4 regions of the Sinorhizobium sp. BJ1 genome follow, and region 1 is predicted to be linked to each of the others. Evidence: predicted binding sites of a transcription regulator. Region 1 holds the regulator's gene; each other region holds the start of a gene.

What was found. The regulator PhoB, encoded in region 1, activates phosphate uptake and scavenging genes when phosphate is short. The targets are predictions, from matches to a motif close to TGTCATNNANCTGTCAT.
Region 2: phnC (phosphonate ABC transporter ATP-binding protein) is a predicted target of PhoB. The motif match lies at 2,175-2,191, and genes of this name have one in related genera.
Region 3: CO676_RS03865 (esterase-like activity of phytase family protein) is a predicted target of PhoB. The motif match lies at 2,417-2,433, and genes of this name have one in related genera.
Region 4: CO676_RS09675 (LTA synthase family protein) is a predicted target of PhoB. The motif match lies at 1,306-1,322, and genes of this name have one in related genera.

Annotation. Positions count from the first base shown of each region.
Region 1 covers NZ_NWTH01000001.1:369,255-373,688, forward strand. The annotation lists gene pstA (phosphate ABC transporter permease PstA) at 1-90, shown strand, start outside; gene pstB (phosphate ABC transporter ATP-binding protein PstB) at 104-919, shown strand; gene phoU (phosphate signaling complex protein PhoU) at 976-1,686, shown strand; gene phoB (phosphate regulon transcriptional regulator PhoB) at 1,734-2,417, shown strand; gene CO676_RS01830 (GcrA family cell cycle regulator) at 2,551-3,069, opposite strand; gene CO676_RS01835 (aspartate aminotransferase family protein) at 3,481-4,434, shown strand, end outside.
Region 2 covers NZ_NWTH01000006.1:52,855-57,288, forward strand. The annotation lists gene CO676_RS10875 (CaiB/BaiF CoA-transferase family protein) at 1-631, opposite strand, end outside; gene CO676_RS10880 (acyl-CoA dehydrogenase) at 643-1,830, opposite strand; gene phnC (phosphonate ABC transporter ATP-binding protein) at 2,257-3,099, shown strand; gene phnD (phosphonate ABC transporter substrate-binding protein) at 3,188-4,093, shown strand; gene phnE (phosphonate ABC transporter, permease protein PhnE) at 4,199-4,434, shown strand, end outside.
Region 3 covers NZ_NWTH01000003.1:114,120-118,553, reverse strand. The annotation lists gene ppx (exopolyphosphatase) at 1-945, shown strand, start outside; gene CO676_RS03865 (esterase-like activity of phytase family protein) at 1,010-2,365, opposite strand; gene CO676_RS03860 (adenylate/guanylate cyclase domain-containing protein) at 2,479-3,498, opposite strand; gene rnd (ribonuclease D) at 3,663-4,434, opposite strand, start outside.
Region 4 covers NZ_NWTH01000005.1:247,335-251,768, reverse strand. The annotation lists gene CO676_RS09680 (NAD+ synthase) at 1-1,090, opposite strand, end outside; gene CO676_RS09675 (LTA synthase family protein) at 1,357-3,276, shown strand; gene CO676_RS09670 (hypothetical protein) at 3,878-4,434, shown strand, end outside.

The DNA of each region.
Region 1 (4,434 bases):
TCCGGGGCGATCATCATTCTTCTGATCTTCCTCGTCTTCATGAACCTGGGCGCAATTCTCTTGCGGCGCCGCTTTGAGCGCCGCTGGTAGTGGGGTAAGGACTATGAACATCATGTCGGAAGCTGCAGTCGAAAAAGCTCTGGATCAGAAAATGAATACAGTGCCCTACAAGATGATCGGCAAGGATGTGTCGGTCTATTACGGCGAGAAGCGTGCGCTCTTCGACGTCAACCTGAATATTCGCGAAAACACCGTGACGGCGCTGATCGGCCCGTCCGGCTGCGGCAAGTCGACCTTCTTGCGCACGTTGAACCGCATGAACGATACGATCGAGAACTGCCGCGTCACCGGCCGGATCACTCTCGACGAGGACGACATCTACGATCCGTCTATCGACGTGGTGGAACTGCGCGCCCGCGTCGGCATGGTTTTCCAGAAGCCTAATCCGTTCCCGAAGTCGATCTATGAGAACGTTTCCTACGGTCCGCGCATCCATGGTCTGGCCCGCTCGAAGGCCGATTTCGACGAGGTCGTCGAAACCAGTCTGCAGAAGGCGGGTCTGTGGAATGAGGTGAAGGATCGCCTGCAGGAGCCGGGAACTGGTCTTTCCGGCGGCCAGCAACAGCGCCTCTGCATCGCCCGTGCCGTTGCCGTCAGCCCGGAAGTGATCCTCATGGACGAGCCCTGCTCGGCCCTTGACCCGATCGCCACCGCCAAGGTGGAAGAACTCATTCATGAGCTGCGCGCGAATTTCACCATCGTCATCGTGACCCATTCGATGCAGCAGGCGGCCCGCGTCTCGCAGCGCACCGCGATGTTCCATCTCGGCAATCTCGTCGAGGAGAACGATACCGACAAGATGTTCACCAATCCGGATGACCAGCGCACCCAGGACTACATCATGGGCCGCTTCGGCTGATGCCGAAAGCCGTGCCCCAACGCCAACCCTGACCGCGCCTGCAAGGATCGACGATCATGTCCACCCATATCACCTCCATCTATGATGAAGAGCTGAAATATCTCACGCGCCGGATTTCCGAGATGGGAGGGCTCGCCGAACAGATGGTGGCGGACTCCGTCCGAGCTCTGGTGAACTCCGACCTGGCGCTTGCCCAGAAAGTCATCTCGGATGACACCATCCTTGACGACGCCGAGCGCCAGATCGGTGAAAAGGCGATCGTTACCATCGCCAAGCGTCAGCCCATGGCCGCGGATCTCCGCGAGATCATGGGATCGATCCGGATCGCGGCCGATCTGGAGCGCGTCGGCGACCTTGGCAAGAACACCGCCAAGCGTGTCATCGCCGTTGCCGGCTCCGGCATCCCGCGCAAGCTGGCGCGCGGCCTCGAGCATCTTGCCGAACTCGCCCTGGTGCAGCTCAAGGAAGTCCTCGACGTCTACGCCTCACGCTCGCCGGAAAAGGCAAACAGCATCCGCGAACGCGACGAGGAGATCGATGCGATCTACACGTCGCTGTTCCGCGAGCTTCTGACCTATATGATGGAAGATCCGCGCAACATCACGCCCTGCACGCATCTTCTTTTCTGCGCCAAGAACATCGAGCGCATCGGCGACCACGCGACCAACATCGCCGAGACGATCTACTACATGGCGACGGGCGCCCAGCCGGTAGGCGAAAGGCCGAAGGACGACACGACATCGTCGCTGGGTTCCGTCACCGACTGAGCCAGGCGGTCCCGAATCTATGAATCCAGGCAAGGAGTCGTAGCTGAATGTTGCCGAAGATAGCAGTTGTCGAGGACGAGGAAGCTCTAAGCGTTCTCCTGCGCTACAATCTCGAGGCCGAGGGCTTCGAGGTCGATACGATCCTTCGCGGCGACGAGGCGGAAATTCGCCTGCAGGAACGCCTGCCCGACCTTCTGATCCTTGACTGGATGCTTCCCGGCGTCTCCGGCATCGAGCTTTGCCGCCGTCTCCGGCAACGGCCGGAGACGGAACGCCTGCCGATCATCATGCTGACGGCGCGCGGCGAGGAAAGCGAGCGGGTGCGCGGGCTGGCGACCGGTGCCGACGATTACGTCGTCAAGCCGTTCTCGACGCCGGAACTGATGGCCCGGGTGAAGGCGATGCTCAGGCGGGCGAAGCCGGAGGTACTCTCGACGGTGCTTCGCTGCGGCGATATCGAGCTCGACCGCGAGACCCATCGCGTGCACCGCCGCAGCCGCGAAGTGCGGCTCGGTCCGACGGAGTTCCGACTCCTCGAATTCCTGATGTCCTCGCCGGGCCGCGTCTTCTCCCGTTCACAGCTACTCGACGGCGTCTGGGGGCACGACATCTATGTCGACGAACGGACCGTAGACGTCCATGTCGGCCGATTGCGCAAGGCCTTGAATTTCTCCAACATGCCCGACGTGATCAGGACCGTGCGCGGCGCCGGCTATTCGCTGGAAAGCTGAGGCTTACGCTGTCGTCCCAGTGCACGCCGTCCCAGTGCACGTCGTCCCAGTGCACACTGCCGATTTCCCGAAGAGAGAAGGGGTCCTTAGGACCCCTTCGTGCTTTCTTCAGCTCTAAACCAATCGCCAACCGTCAGCGCATGCGGCGCCGCTCGGCCGAGGGCTGATAGGCGAGACGCGCGTGGTAGCTGCAATAGGGCGAGGCTTCCGGCGAGTCGTTGCCGCAGAAGTGAAACTCTTCCTTGAGCGGGTCGCCGATCGGCCATTTGCAGGTCCGCTCGGTGAGCTGGGTAAGCTCCAGCCGGCGCGACATCGGCACGATGATGTTCGTGTCAATGGAGAGCTCCTGCTCTGCCACCAGGTCGACGGCGACCTCTTCCTTGAGTACGGTCGCGCCGGCAGTGCGGGTGACGGTCCGGGTCACGGCGCGCGCAGCGTAGTTCGGGGCGCGCGGCGCCGAAGTCGTCCGCTTGGGGCGAGCCGTCGCGGTCGTTCCGCCGGCCTTGGCGCGGCCCGGCAGGCTCAACCGGTGAACCTTGCCGATGACCGCGTTACGACTGACGCCTCCCAGCTGCGCTGCGATCTGGCTCGCGCTCAGGCCTTCCGACCAAAGCTTCTTCAGCTTTTCCACTCGCTCGTCAGTCCAGTTCATCTCTGCACTCCCCGTTCTCGGCGTTGGGATGGCAGAATCCATCACCCTTCTCCGGAAAAGCCCCGGAGTTGCAACGCGATAACTATTTTGGTGACTAGGTTCGCCGCATGCGTCTAGTAATTGAATATTAACCTACCGGCAGGGTGACTCCGTGGCAAGAGTCGCCGGAATCGCGCCGAATCGATTTTGCGGTTTTCCCCAACTTGCTGTCGGATAGTTGCATTTTTGCAAGCCCTGCTGGGCGATTTTTTCGCATTGCGGAATCTCTCTCGCGGAGGTGGCTGCAAGCCTTGGTTTTGTTGACATGGCGCCGCGAAATGGGAATAGTGCCTGCGCCGCCGAAAGGCGGCATTTTTGATTTTTATCGGGCTGATATGCCCGTAATGCCGACGGACGAAGGAGACGCTGACCATGGCCGCAACAACGCCGCTCTACGACACTTATCTGCGTGCGCCGTTGCGTTTCGAGCGAGGCGAGGGCGTCTGGCTGATCGCCGAAGACGGCACGCGCTATCTCGACTTTGCAGCCGGCGTCGCGGTCAATTCGCTCGGTCATGCCCATCCCCATCTCGTCGAGGCACTCAAGGGCCAGGCCGAGAAGCTCTGGCATGTGTCGAACCTCTACGACATTCCCGGCCAGGAGAGCCTGGCGCGGCGGCTGACGGCCGTGACCTTTGCCGATCGGGTGTTCTTCACCAACTCCGGTGCCGAAGCGCTCGAATGCGCGATCAAGACGGCGCGCCGCCACCATTTCGCCAAGGGGCATCCGGAGCGCTTCCACGTCATCACCTTCGAAGGCGCTTTCCACGGCCGTACCATTGCGACGATCGCGGCCGGCGGCCAGCAGAAGTATATCGAGGGTTTTGGCCCGAAGGCCCCCGGTTTCTATCAGGTACCGTTCGGCGACCTTGCCGCCGTCAAGAACGCGATCAACGACGAGACGGCGGCGATCCTGATCGAGCCGATCCAGGGCGAGGGCGGCGTTCGCCTGGCCCCGAAAGAGTTCATGCAGGAGCTGCGTGCGCTCTGCGACGAGTTCGGCCTGCTTTTGATCCTCGATGAGGTCCAGTGCGGCGTCGGTCGCACCGGCAAGCTCTTCGCCCATGAATGGTCCGGCATCAAGCCGGACATCATGGCCGTTGCCAAGGGCATCGGCGGCGGTTTCCCGCTCGGCGCCTGCCTGGCGACCGAAGCGGCGGCTGCCGGCATGGTGGCCGGCACCCATGGCTCGACCTATGGCGGCAATCCGCTGGCGATGGCCGTCGGCAATGCGGTGCTTGACGTCGTCCTTGCCGAAGGCTTTCTGGAGAATGTCCGGGACGTGGCGCTCGTGTTCCGCCAGGGGCTTGCCTCGCTGAAGGACCGC
Region 2 (4,434 bases), on a different contig from region 1:
CGGTCATGCAGTCGAGCAGAGCCATATCGATCTGCTGCCCCTCGCCGGTGCGTTCACGTTGCGCCAGTGCCGCCTGCACGGCGATGACGCCGTAGAGACCGGTGAAGATGTCGGCGAAGGCAACGCCGATCTTCTGCGGCTCGCGGTCCGGCTCGCCGGTCAGGTCCATGATGCCGCTCATGCCCTGGATGATGTAGTCGTAGCCCGCGCGGTGGGCGTAGGGGCCGTCCTGGCCGAATCCGGTGACGGAGCAATAGATCAGCCGCGGATTGATTTGTCGAAGGCTCTCATAGTCGAGCCCGTATTTGGCCAAACCGCCGACCTTGAAATTCTCCAGAAGAACGTCCGATTGCGCCGCGAGCCGGCGTACGGCCTCTTGGCCCTCCTGCGTCGTGAAGTCGAGGACGACCGAACGCTTGCCGCGATTGCAGGCGTGGAAATAGGCGGCATCGAGCGTCTCGCCGCCCTCACCCTCCACGAAGGGCGGGCCCCAGGTCCGGGTGTCGTCTCCGGCCGGGCTTTCCACCTTGATGACCTCGGCGCCAAGATCGGCGAGCGTCTGGCCGATCCAGGGACCGGCGAGGATGCGGGCGAGTTCGAGGACCCGGATGCCCTTGAGCGGCGCTTCCATCGATGCACCCCTCAGAAGAAGGCCTGCAGCCCGGTCTGGGCGCGGCCGAGGATCAGCGCATGGACGTCATGGGTGCCCTCATAGGTGTTGACGGTCTCTAGGTTCAGCATGTGACGCATCACCTGGTATTCCTCGGAAATGCCGTTGCCGCCATGCATGTCGCGGGCCATGCGGGCGATGTCGAGCGCCTTGCCGCAATTGTTGCGCTTGACGATCGAGATCATTTCCGGAGCCATCCGGCCTTCGTCCATCAGCCGCCCGACGCGTAGCGACGCTTGCAGTCCGAGCGCGATCTCGGTCTGCATGTCGGCAAGCTTCTTCTGGAATAGCTGCGTCTGGGCGAGCGGCCGATTGAACTGCCTTCGGTCGAGGCCGTATTGGCGCGCCGCATGCCAGCAGAATTCGGCAGCCCCCAGCGCTCCCCAGGAAATGCCGTAGCGGGCGCGGTTGAGGCAACCGAAGGGCCCCTTGAGGCCTTCGACATTCGGCAGCAACGCCTCCTCCCCCACTTCGATATTGTCGAGAACGATCTCGCCGGTAATCGATGCCCTGAGGGAAAGTTTGCCGGCGATCTTCGGTGCGGAAAGCCCCCTCATTCCCCTCTCCAGCACGAAGCCGCGAATGGCATTGCCGTGCGCCTCCGACTTCGCCCAGACGACAAAGACATCGGCGAGCGGCGCATTGGAGATCCACATTTTGGAGCCGATCAGCCGATAGCCGCTCTCGGTCTTGATCGCCCGCGTCTTAATGCCGGCCGGATCGGAGCCGGCATCCGGCTCGGTCAGGCCGAAGCAGCCGATCCATTCGCCGCTGATCAGCTTCGGCAGGTATTTCTGCTTCTGCTCTTCGGAGCCGTAGACGAAGATCGGGTAGATCACCAGCGAGGATTGCACGCTCATCATCGAGCGGTAGCCGGAATCGACTCGCTCGACCTCGCGGGCGACGAGGCCATAGGCGACATAGGAGGCGCTGACGCCCCCATAGGTGTCGGACACGGTGACGCCAAGCAGGCCGAGTTCGCCCATCTCGCGGAAGATCGCCGGGTCGGTCTTTTCCTCTCGATAGGCCTCGATCACCCGCGGCTGCAGTCTTTCCTGGGCATAGGCACGCGCCGTATCGCGGATCATCCGCTCGTCTTCGGTCAGTTGATCCTCGATGAGGAATGGGTCGTCCCATTGAAATTGACTTTTGCCGGCCATGATTCTCTCCCGTCGGATACAAATAGAAGCGGGATTCAAGCGGAAAGCCGCGCGCACTTTCCCCATCACGCCCCTGTCTGCTGGAGTTATCGCAAGGCAGGTCAATGGGTTCAAATGAAATTGAGACAATGGCTCATGCACTCGATGCATGATTCCTTGGATCGGAAGGTCGTCACAACCAGCCATCCACTTGCAGGCCGAGGAAATTGATGTCGCCTGCGCCAGTCCAGAGGATCTGTAGCCTCAGAAAGTAGCAACCGCAGCTGTCTCACGCGCTTGGGTTGGCGATCATGAGAGGCCCAGGCACACCGCGCCTGTGATCTGTAACAGAACCGACAACAAACTGACATCGCGCCTTCATGAAGCGCCGATATGGCAGAGGTCGCTAATAGATGACCGGTCTCCGAGAGAGAGGACCTGCTGCCGATGTTTCAGTTGAGGAACGTGACCCGCCAGTTCGGCAAGAAGCGAGCCGTCGAAGCCGTTACCTTCGACATACCGCAGGGTCAGATGGTCGGCATCATCGGCCGATCCGGGGCCGGCAAGTCGACACTGCTGCGGATGATCAACAGGCTCGTCGATCCCTCCTCCGGCTCGATCGAATTCGGGGGCGTCGAGGTCTCGTCGCTCAAGGGCTCTGCGCTGCGGCACTGGCAGCGTGACTGCGCGATGATCTTCCAGCAGTTCAACCTCGTGCCGCGGCTCGACGTGCTGACCAACGTGCTGCTCGGCCGCCTCAACCATCGCTCGACCGCCTCGAGCATCCTCAACCTGTTCAGCCGAGAAGAGCGGATCATGGCAATCGGTGCGCTCGAGCGTCTCGGCATCGAGCAGACGGCGCTGCAGCCAGCCGGCACGCTTTCCGGCGGCCAGCAGCAGCGCGTCGCGATCGCCCGGGCGCTGATGCAGCAGCCGAAGGTGCTGCTCGCCGACGAGCCGATCGCATCGCTCGATCCGCTGAACGCCAAGATCGTGATGGACGCGCTGCGCGACATCAACGAGCGCGATGGCATTACCGTCGTCACCAACCTGCATACGCTCGATACGGCTCGCAACTATTGTGAACGGATCATCGGTATGGCGCATGGCCGCGTCGTCTTCGACGGCCAGCCGAAGGACCTCACCGCTGCAGCGGTCGCCTCGATCTACGGCGCCGACACGGCGATCGAGGAATCGATGACCTCGACAAGCATCAACATTCCCGCGGCCGTCGCCCGGGAAGAAACAGCATCGGCCGGCTACAAGCCGCTGGCACTGGCCGGCCTCTGAGGCCGGCGCGATCGAATGCCCGCGTAAAGGGTACCTAATCGAAACAGCCACTGATCCGGCGCGGCCGGAAATACGGGAGACGAACCTCATGCTGAAGAAAGCTCTTCTGGGCGCGGTTGCGCTCATCGCCCTCGCCGGCCACGTCCAGGCCGAAGATCTCAAGGAATTCCGCGTCGGCATCATCGGCGGCGAAAACGAAGCCGACCGCCTGCGCAACTACCAGTGCCTGGTGGACAAGCTGCCGGCCGCCATCGGCGTCGAGAAGGTTTCGCTGTTCCCGGCCGCGGACTATGACGGCGTTATCCAGGGCCTGCTCGGCGGCACGCTCGACTATGCCGAGCTCGGCGCCTCCGGCTACGCCAAGATCTATCTCGCCAAGGCCGACGCCGTCGAGCCTATCCTGACGACGGTCCAGACCGATGGCTCGACCGGCTATCATTCGATCATGGTCGCCCGCAAGGATTCCGGCATCACCAAGCTCGAGGATCTCAAGGGCAAGAAGCTCGGCTTCGCCGATCCGGACTCCACCTCCGGCTACCTCATTCCGCTCGTGACGCTGCCGGAAACGATCGGCGCTCCCGTGAAGGAGTATTTCGGCGAGACCGGCTTCGGCGGTGGCCATGAAAACCTCGTCCTCGAAGTCGTCAAGGGTACCTTCGATGCCGGCACGACCTTCGGCTCGGGCGTCGGCGAGTTCAAGGACGGTTACACGTCGGGCAACCTGCGCAAGATGGTCGACAAGGGCATTCTCGACATGAACGACCTCGTCGAACTGTGGCGTTCGCCGCTGATCCCGAACGGCCCGATCGTCGTGCGCACCGCCCTGAATGACGACCTGAAGGCCAAGTTCAAGCAGTTCATGACGGATCTGCCGAAGACCGACGCCGCCTGCTTCTCGGCTATCCAAGGCGGCGAGTTCACCGGCTATACCGAGGTAAACAGCGACTTCTACAAGCCGATCATCGACGCCCGCAAGGCAACGATCGGCGGCTGAACGTCAGGCCATGTCCCCGGCGCTGGCTGTCAAACGGCCAGCGCCTCGTTTTTAGGGACGCCAGAAGTCCCCAACCTCAAAGAGGCCGGCTTCCGCCGGAGACCCATGGCCACTTCCGTGTTTTCCCGGCAGCTAACCGAGAATGGAGCACTGATCGAGCGTCATTGGCAGGAACTCAACGCCCGCCGGCGCCTCTACACCTGGCTCGGGCTCGCCATCCTGGTGCTGATACTCTCCAGCTCACTATGGTTTGCAAACGATTCCAACGCGGGCAAATTCCTCGACCGGCTGCCGCACTTCTTCGACTTCGTCGGCGACCTGATGCCGCGCGATACGATGGA
Region 3 (4,434 bases), on a different contig from region 1:
AAGGGTGCCGATGTCCTGAGAAAGGGTACCGGGCGCACTTTCTACGCCGTCGGCGGGACCTGGCGCGCGATCGCCAAGCTTCAGATGGAAATGCGCGACTATCCGCTGCACATGATGCAGGGCTACGAGATCTCCTATGACGAGGCGATGACGATTCTCGCCGAGGTGATCGAGCCCAAGGCCTTGAAGCCCTCTGCTTTTGCAACGATTTCCAAGAGCCGTCGCAGCCTTTTGCCGTTCGGCGCCGTGACGATGCAGGAGGCGATCTCGATCATGCGCCCCGAGCGCATTTCGTTTTCGGCCCTCGGCGTTCGCGAAGGCTACCTGTACTCGCTGCTTTCCGATGAGGAGCGCTTGCAGGACCCGTTGCTCACGGCAGCCGACGAGATCGCCATCCTGCGCGCCCGCTCACCGGAACATGCGCGCGAGCTTGCCGAGTGGACCGGGCGGATGGTGCCGAACTTCGGCATCGAGGAAACCGAGGAGGAGAGCCGCTACCGCAAGGCCGCCTGCTTGTTGGCGGACATCAGTTGGCGCGCGCATCCGGACTATCGCGGCCTGCAGGCGCTGAACATCATCGCCCATTCCGCCTTCACCGGCATTACGCATGCCGGCCGGGCCTACATCGCGCTCGCCAACTACTATCGCTTCGAGGGGCTCAACGACGACGGCGCCACCAGCCCTCTCGCCGGCATCACCACGCCACGTCTTCTCGAACTGGCGAAGGTGCTCGGCGGGCTGTTGCGGGTAGCCTATCTCTTCTCCGCCTCCATGCCGGGGGTCGCCCGCCATCTCACCCTGCGACGGTCGTTGCGGCCGGATGTCGACCTCGAATTCGTCGTGCCGGCAGCCTACCTGGATTTCGAGGGCGAACGCCTTGATGGCCGCCTGCAGCAACTGAGCCGGCTGACGGGCAAGAAACTCGCGTTCCACTTCGAGAGCTGAGAGCCCCGCCCTTTTGCAAGCGGGTGGCGGTCGCGCGAGGATTTCCACGCGCGACCATTCCCGACTATTCGGCCTTGAGGAATTCGCCGACTTCAAGCAGCACGAACTCGTTGTCGTCGGCCTTGTCCAGCGCGCGCCCGGCTGAAAAGGGCAGATTGTTGTCGTTGCCGACGATGATATGCGTGTCGTCCACCCGATCGACGTTCTCGATGGTGACGAAGGGCATGTCGTAGTAGCCGTCGCCGCCGCCCTGGCGCTTCCGGTTGTCCGGATCGGCGATCTTCAGGAGATCGATATAGCCGATCTTGCGCACCGCCTTGCCGATGTTTTCCTCGGTCATTTCAATCTTGTAGATACGCTTCAGCTTCGATCCGACCGCGAAGCAATCCGGCTTCGGATCCTTGGGGTCTGCACAGGCGTTGTCGAGGGTGCCGGCGCCATTGTCGCGTTCGATCACCAGCGCCGTCTTTTCGTCGAGCATGTTGAAGTCGCCGATCGCCTCGCCGCCTTCGGCAAGCGGATAGAGCCAGCTGCGTCCGGTCCAGCTCTTGCGCGCAGCGTCGAGTTCGACGATGCGGAGCGCCGGACGGCCATCCGCCTGCTCGACTGATTCGTTGTCGATCCAAAGCGGTCCTTCGAGCAGGCCATAGAGCTTCGTACCGTCCTTGGACAGCGCCAGCCCCTCGTAGCCACCGGAACGTTTGAGGTTGAAGGCCGGCGTCTTCTTGGAAGGGTCCGCCTGCAAAGCCAGTGTCGGATTGTCCGGCGAGAGGACCGGCTTGCCGTCCACCATCGTCGGGATGACGTCGGTGAGCTTGCCGTTCGTGTCGAACTTCAGGACATAGGGGCCAAATTCCTCGCCGACCCAGAAGCCATCGGCGACAGGCTGGATCGACTCGATGTCGAAATCACCACCCGTGAGATAGCGCGTCGTAGAACCTTCCATGACGATCGGGAAGGGAGCCTTGCTGTCTGGGTCCGAGAAAAAGATCGTCTCCAGCGCTTCGACTTTGCCGCCGTCCCAGTCGATCTTCAGGTGATGAAGCATCAGCGTGGCGTCGGTCGAATTGAGCTTGTTGCCGAAGCCATTACCCGAAAGGCTCCAGAAGGTTCCGTCCGGCATCGCCTTGATGCCCGAAAAGCCCTGCATCGGCTGGCCATTGAAGGGAAGCGACAGCCCGGTCGGCCGAACGACGTCCTTGCCCGGCACGCTGCCCAAATCCATCGCGCGCTTGCGGTCAGCGGCCGAGAACTTGCCGGACGTCTTGAGATAATCGGCCGCATCCGCCGGCGCGGCGATGATGGTATTGGCCGGAAGGATGGCGTGCGCCTTCAGTGTTGCCGGAAAGGCCTTCTCGTCGGCGAGCGCGGTCGTCGTCGACAAGAGCGTCAAGGCGACGGCGAGAATGGATTTCGTCATCAAATTCACCCTGGGTTCGAGGTGGGGATCGCTTCCCGATAGGCGGCTTTGATGACGGCTCGGTGACGCTTCCCTGACAGCGCGGTGAAGCTTTGTTGACGCCGCGATGCGTCTTACGGCGGGACGGCGCGAAGCGCGAACACGCCGAGCTTCTGGCCGCGGCCTTTCACCTCGTGTTCGCCGAGGTCTTCGCTTCTGACAAAAATGGGCAAGCGCATGCGCCGCAAGAGATCGGCGGAAATCAACACCTGCCGATCAAGCGTTCGGCAGAGGCCCTCGAGACGCGCCGTCGTGTTCACCGTGTCTCCGAAATAGGTGATCTTGTGCCTGTCGACGCCGATTTCGGCGGCGACGATCGTTCCGCCGTGAAGTGCGGCGCGCAGGCGCGGAACCTCGGCGTAAACCTTGCGCCAGCGGGAGGCGGACGCTTCGACCTGGTCGAGAATGTCGAAGACGCAGCGAATGCAGGCGGCGTCCGCCACGGCGCGATCGAAGGACCAGGTGATGACTGCAGCGTCCCCGACATAGTCGTCGATGGATCCGCGGTAGCGCAGCACCGGGTCGGCGACCTCCGCAAACAGCTTTCCGAGATATTCCTGCATCTTGAGATCGCCGAAGCGCTCGGCATAGGAGGTCGAGCCGGCGACATCGATAAACAGGAAGACGCGCTCCTCCTGCACCGGCTTGCGGTAGCGTCCCGTCAGCAAGCTGAGGAAGACATTGCGGCCGAGCAGTTCCCGCACCCGCAGGACGAAAATAATCGGACCGGAAACGACGAGCGCATAGACGAGCGCATTGAAGGACGGAATCACCGCGTCACTCCAGCTCTGCTGCAGCACGCCCAACAGCTTCAGCACCACCCCCGCCGCGACAAAGCCGAGATTCTCAACGGCGAAATAGACGGCGACCGAGGACAACAGAAAGGCTGGCGTCGGAAAGCTGTGGATCGTCCTGTAGAGGCGGCGGAAGATGATGCGTCGTTCAAAGGCAAGGACCGGCATGCAGATGAAGACCGCAAAGGTCGCGCCGATCAGCGCGCCGTCCCCATAGACGACCCAGGCATAGGCCACGCCGCTGCCGGCGACGACCAAGAGCAACAGGATGAACTCGAGCGTGGAAAATCTCCAGCGCATGCGCGACGGCCTCGGAAATCGAACTTCTGAAGGATGGCCGCGACCTGGGCAGCCCCATCCGCAGCGGTGCGAGCATCTGCTCCTCGGCCTTCGCGTCGGATCAGCTTTTCGATTCGCTGGCTAAGGGCGGATTCGGGCGGAAAGGTGTTGGCAGTTGCGGCCGTTCAACCGCCGATTTCCATTGCCTCGATTTTTTTTCCGACAAACCGAAGCGCCACTTCGCCATTGATGAGCTTCAGTGCCATCTCGCCGAAAAGCTCCCGGCGCCAGCCCTTCAGCGCGGCGACATCGGCATTCTCGCCTTCAGCGGCGATTCGGTCGAGATCGTCGCTGCTGGCGATGATCTTGGCCGCCACGCCCTGCTTTTCGGAGATGAGCTTCAAGAGCACCTTGAGCATCTCGACCGCTGCGGCCGCGCCTTCCGGCGTGTGATTCTGCCGCGGCAGTCGGGGCAGTTCAGTCTTCGGAATCGCCAGCGCCTCGGTCACCGCCTCGACGATCGCAGCGCCCGCACTGGAGCGCTCCCACCCCTTCGGAATGGTTCTGAGTCGGCCGAGCGCTTCCGCGTCCTTCGGCTGCTGCTGGGCAACTTCGTAGATTGCATCGTCTTTGATGATCCGGCCCCGCGGCACGTTGCGCGCCCGTGCTTCGCGCTCGCGCCAGGCGGCGACTTTCTGCAGAACCGCCAGCTCGATCGGCTTTCTGACGCGCATCTTCAGGCGCTGCCAGGCATTCTCCGGATGGAGGTCGTAGGTCTCGCGGTTCTCCAGAATTGCCATTTCCTCGGCAAGCCAGGAGGAGCGTCCCTCGCGCTCGAGCTCCGCTTTCAGGTAATGGTAGATGTCCCTGAGATGCGTCACGTCGGCAAAAGCATATTCGAGCTGCTTGTCGGTGAGCGGCCTGCGGCTCCAGTCGGTGAAGCGCGAGGACTTGTCG
Region 4 (4,434 bases), on a different contig from region 1:
TGAGAAAACCTTCAACCGGCTCCTCGATCGCGACCACGTCATAGTGGCAGCCGAGCGCCTTGGCGCAGGCTTCGGCGTCCTTCAGCGATTCCTGCGAGGTATAGCGATAAGGGAGCATGATCGTGTGGACCCGCTCCTCGCCGAGCGCGTCCACCGCGAGCGCCGTGCAGATCGCCGAGTCGATGCCACCGGAAAGGCCGAGCACGACGTTCTTGAAGCCGTTCTTGTTGACGTAGTCCCTGAGCCCCAGCATGCAGGCTCGATAGTCCGCCTCGTCGCTTTCCGGCAGGCGCGACCGAAGCCCGTTGGTCGAGACCCAACCATCTTCACCCCTCGTCCACTCTGAAATCGAAAGCGCCTCCTCGAACTGACTCATCTGGAAGGCCAGCGAGCGGTCGGCATTGAAGCCGAAGCTTGCGCCGTCGAAGACCAGTTCGTCCTGCCCGCCGATCTGATTGGCATAGATCAGGGGCAAGCCGGTTTCTATCACCTGCTTTAGAACGATCTGGTGGCGGACATCGACCTTGCCGCGATAATAAGGCGAACCGTTCGGAGAGAGCAGGATTTCGGCGCCGCTCTCCTTGAGAGTCTCGCAGACGCCGAGCTCGCCCCAAATGTCCTCGCAGATCGGGATGCCAATGCGAATGCCGCGAAAATTCACCGGACCCGGCATCTCGCCTGCATCGAAGACCCGCTTTTCGTCGAACTCGCCGTAGTTCGGCAGGTCCACCTTGTCGCGGACCGCGATGATCTTGCCCCCGTCGAGGACCGCCACCGAATTGTGCCGCTGGGCAGCGGCCTGACGCGGGAAGCCGATGATGACCCCCGGCCCTCCGTCTGCCGTCTCTGCGGCGAGTTTCTCGACGGCGCGCAGGCAGGACTTCAGAAAGGCCGGTTTCAGCACGAGATCTTCGGGCGGATAGCCGGACATGAAAAGTTCGGTGAACAGCACCAGGTCGGCGCCTTGGCGCGCCGCGTCGGCGCGCGCTTCACGCGCCTTTGCCAGGTTGCCGGCGATATCGCCGACGGTCGGATTGAGCTGGGCTACGACGATCCGCAGCTTTGAAGGTACGGCTTTCTGTGGGGTCATGGCAGGCCTGTCGGTTTTCCTCGGCGAATGCAACCAGCTTAGGCTTTGTTCTTACCGCATCCGGTGGGAAAAAACCCACTCCCAATCGCAGTGCCGCCGGAAAAATCCGAAAAATCCTGCGGTTCCCGTCCCTTAACGAATAGGCCCGCGGCCCTTCGACGCGGCCGGAACCTGAGGATCATCATAGCCGTTTCGCCATTCATCCCCTGTTCAAGATGACAGTCGTATGACAGTTGAGCGAAAGATTTATGAAATTGGAGAAGTTTTTGGCCAGTATCGATTCCGCCGCGAGAGGTTCTCAGGTCTATGTCGAAAGGCCGAGCTTTTCCGTTAGACATGCAAAAACCCTGGCGGGCGGCCGCAGCGCACTGTTTTCGCTTTTGATCGCGACGGCGATCGTTTTTGCAGTCGAGCTCCTCGTCCGCCAGTCAACTTCCGACACGATCGCCTATTTTATCGATCCGATGCGGCCAGCCTGGACGACGGTTGCTGCGTTCTTCCTCGTCATGCTGACGCTGGACGCGCTTTTCGGACGCGAACACAAGGGCGCGCTTCTCGTAGCGCCGCTCGCCATCGTACCGGCCTTTATCTGCCAGCAGAAGCAGGTCTTCCTGTCCGACCCGCTTTACCCGACCGATTTTCTGTTCGGCCGGCAGATCGTGGAACTGATGCCGGTGCTGGTGAAGGACAGGCCATGGACCGCCGTCGGCGTCGTTCTCGGCATTCTGGCGACCATCATCGTCATCGGGCTGCTGCTGCGCTACGCCTGGCGGAACTTTCCGAAGCTGGCGCGCAAAGAGCGTCTCGCGCGGGTAGCCTTCGCCCTGCCGCTCATCGTCGCCTTCTGGAACATCATGGATTACAACCAGTTCTCTTGGGTCCGCGACCGATTGCGGGTCATCCCGATCATGTGGGACCAGACCGAGAACTACCGGCACAACGGCTTTGTGCTCGCCTTTGCGATCAATTTGCCGATGGCGAATGTGAGCGCCCCGGCCGGTTACATGGCGAATGCCATCGAACGCATTCCCGTAAAGCCGCTTCCCGCCGGAACCACGCATCGGGGCAAGCCGGACGTGATCGTGCTGATGAGCGAATCCTTCTGGGATCCGACGCGCCTGCCTAAGGTCAAGCTGACACCCGACCCGATGCCGACGATCCGCGAATTGCAGGGCGGCAATGTCTTCTCGCCCGAATTCGGCGGCATGACGGCAAATGTCGAGTTCGAAGCGCTGACAGGCTTTTCGAACGCATTCCTGCCCTATGGCAGCATTCCCTATCAGCAATATATTCGCAATCCGATCCCGTCGCTCGCCACCTTCTTCCGTGGCGAGGGCTATGTCTCACGCGCCATCCATCCCTTCCAGGGGTGGTTCTGGAACCGCACCGCCGTCTATAAGGCCTTCGGCTTCGATACGTTCCGCTCGGAGGAGAACTTGCCGCCGATGCAGAAGCGTGGGATTTTCGCCTCGGATGAATCCCTGACGAAGGAGGTCATCCGCCAGGCGGACGCAACGGACGATCCCTTCTTCTTCTTTGCCGTGACGCTGCAGGGCCATGGGCCGTACGAGCCGAATCGCTACGCGAAGAACACGATCAAAGTCGAGGGCGATCTGCCGGAAAGCGACCGCCAGGTTCTCGCCACCTACGCCCAGGGCATCAAGGAAGCCGACGACAGTCTGAGAATGCTCATGGACTGGGCGAAGCAGCGGGACCGCGAGACGATCATCGTTCTCTTCGGCGACCACCTGCCGCCGCTGAACACCGTCTATACCAGCACGGGTTACATGAAGGACGTGACGGCGGAGCGCAAGGGATCGAAAGACCAGATGAAGGCGGAGCACGAAACGCCGCTCGTCGTCTGGTCGAACAAGACCGGTGCGCGCAAGGATATCGGCAGCATCAGCCCGGCCTTTCTCTCCTACGAGATCCTGAAGCAGGCCGGCTACGAGCACCCGTACTACACGGGCTTCCTCGGCAAGGTTCACGACCACTTCCGTGTTCTCGACCGCTATATGCTGATCCGCAAGAACGGCAAGGAGGTCGCAAACTGGCTGCGCCAACCGAAGATCCCGCCGTCCCTGCGCGACTATCGCTTCCTGCAGCACGATATGATGTTCGGCAAGCGCTATAGCACCGAGCGCTTCTTCAAGTCCCACGCCGAACTCTTCAGCGCGGGCTTATGAACGTATGCGGAAGCGACTTGTCGGCCCGGCGCCCCCGCCGGGGCCGATCTTCATTTCGAACTTTGCTCAATAGATTTCCGACTGCGAAACCGATCAGCGCATTCTGATGCGAGCTGTAAGCGAGATGCGGCCGCTGTAGATTCTCGGAATTCTTCGACGGTTTACGGGAGCCCTTGTTTTGCGGAATTGCCGCGCCCTGCTGCCCGGTTGTTGGCCTCTCCAAACACGCGCAATCCATACGCGAGTACCATTTGCTAAAATACCAAATAGACACGGTGTATTAACGGTTTTCGCGCATCGTACAGACGCATGGATGCTCAGAATTAAACTGCAAGTTCAGCGGAAACGGTGTCATGTCTGCTTTCAAGCACCATTCTGCGCGGGTCCTGAGGGCATCGGTCAAGCCGATATTCGTGCCGGCGATTGGCAGCCGTCTATCACCCGCTGGTCGCATCGGCCCCGCAAATTCCCCTAAATTTTGCGTGAACCCAAACGGTGTACTTGCGCGTTTAGCCCAAGGTGAGTTCTTATGTCGATTGCACTGGGGCACGGCGTAAGCGATGCGTTTGGTGCGTGGAGAGATCGGGAGCACGCGCAGCAGATGCAGCGGCTTGCAGGGACGGAAGATGCCGAACGGAAGACTCCACCCGCCTATACGGTGGATGCTCTGTTGCAAAATCCTCGGTTCCTTGAGGTCTTGCAGGCCGGCGCACGTACCCTCATTTCCATCAACGACCTGTTTCCGCGCGTCGCCCGCCTGGTGGCCGCCCACCAGAAATGGATGCTCACGCAAGCCGCCTATGCTTTGCATCTGGAGCGCGACCGAGACAACGCAGACTCCGGCATAACGGCAGCGCGATTGCTGAAAATCATGCGCGAAACGGGCGCTGCCAGCCGGAACACGGCAACGGCCTTCCTTGCGGAACTCATTGCCTACAAACTGCTCCGCCCCGCAAATGGCGGCCGCACCAAGAGGACGCGTCCACTCGAGCCGACGGAGATCAGCGAGAACGCCATGCGCCTCTGGTTCAGGACGCAGATGAGCACGCTCGATCTGTTGGATGGCGGATCGCGGGTGAGACGCGTCGAGGCCGATCCCACCATATTCGAGCGCGCGCAGCCTCGTGTCGCAAAACGGCTGCTCTCGGACGCAAGATG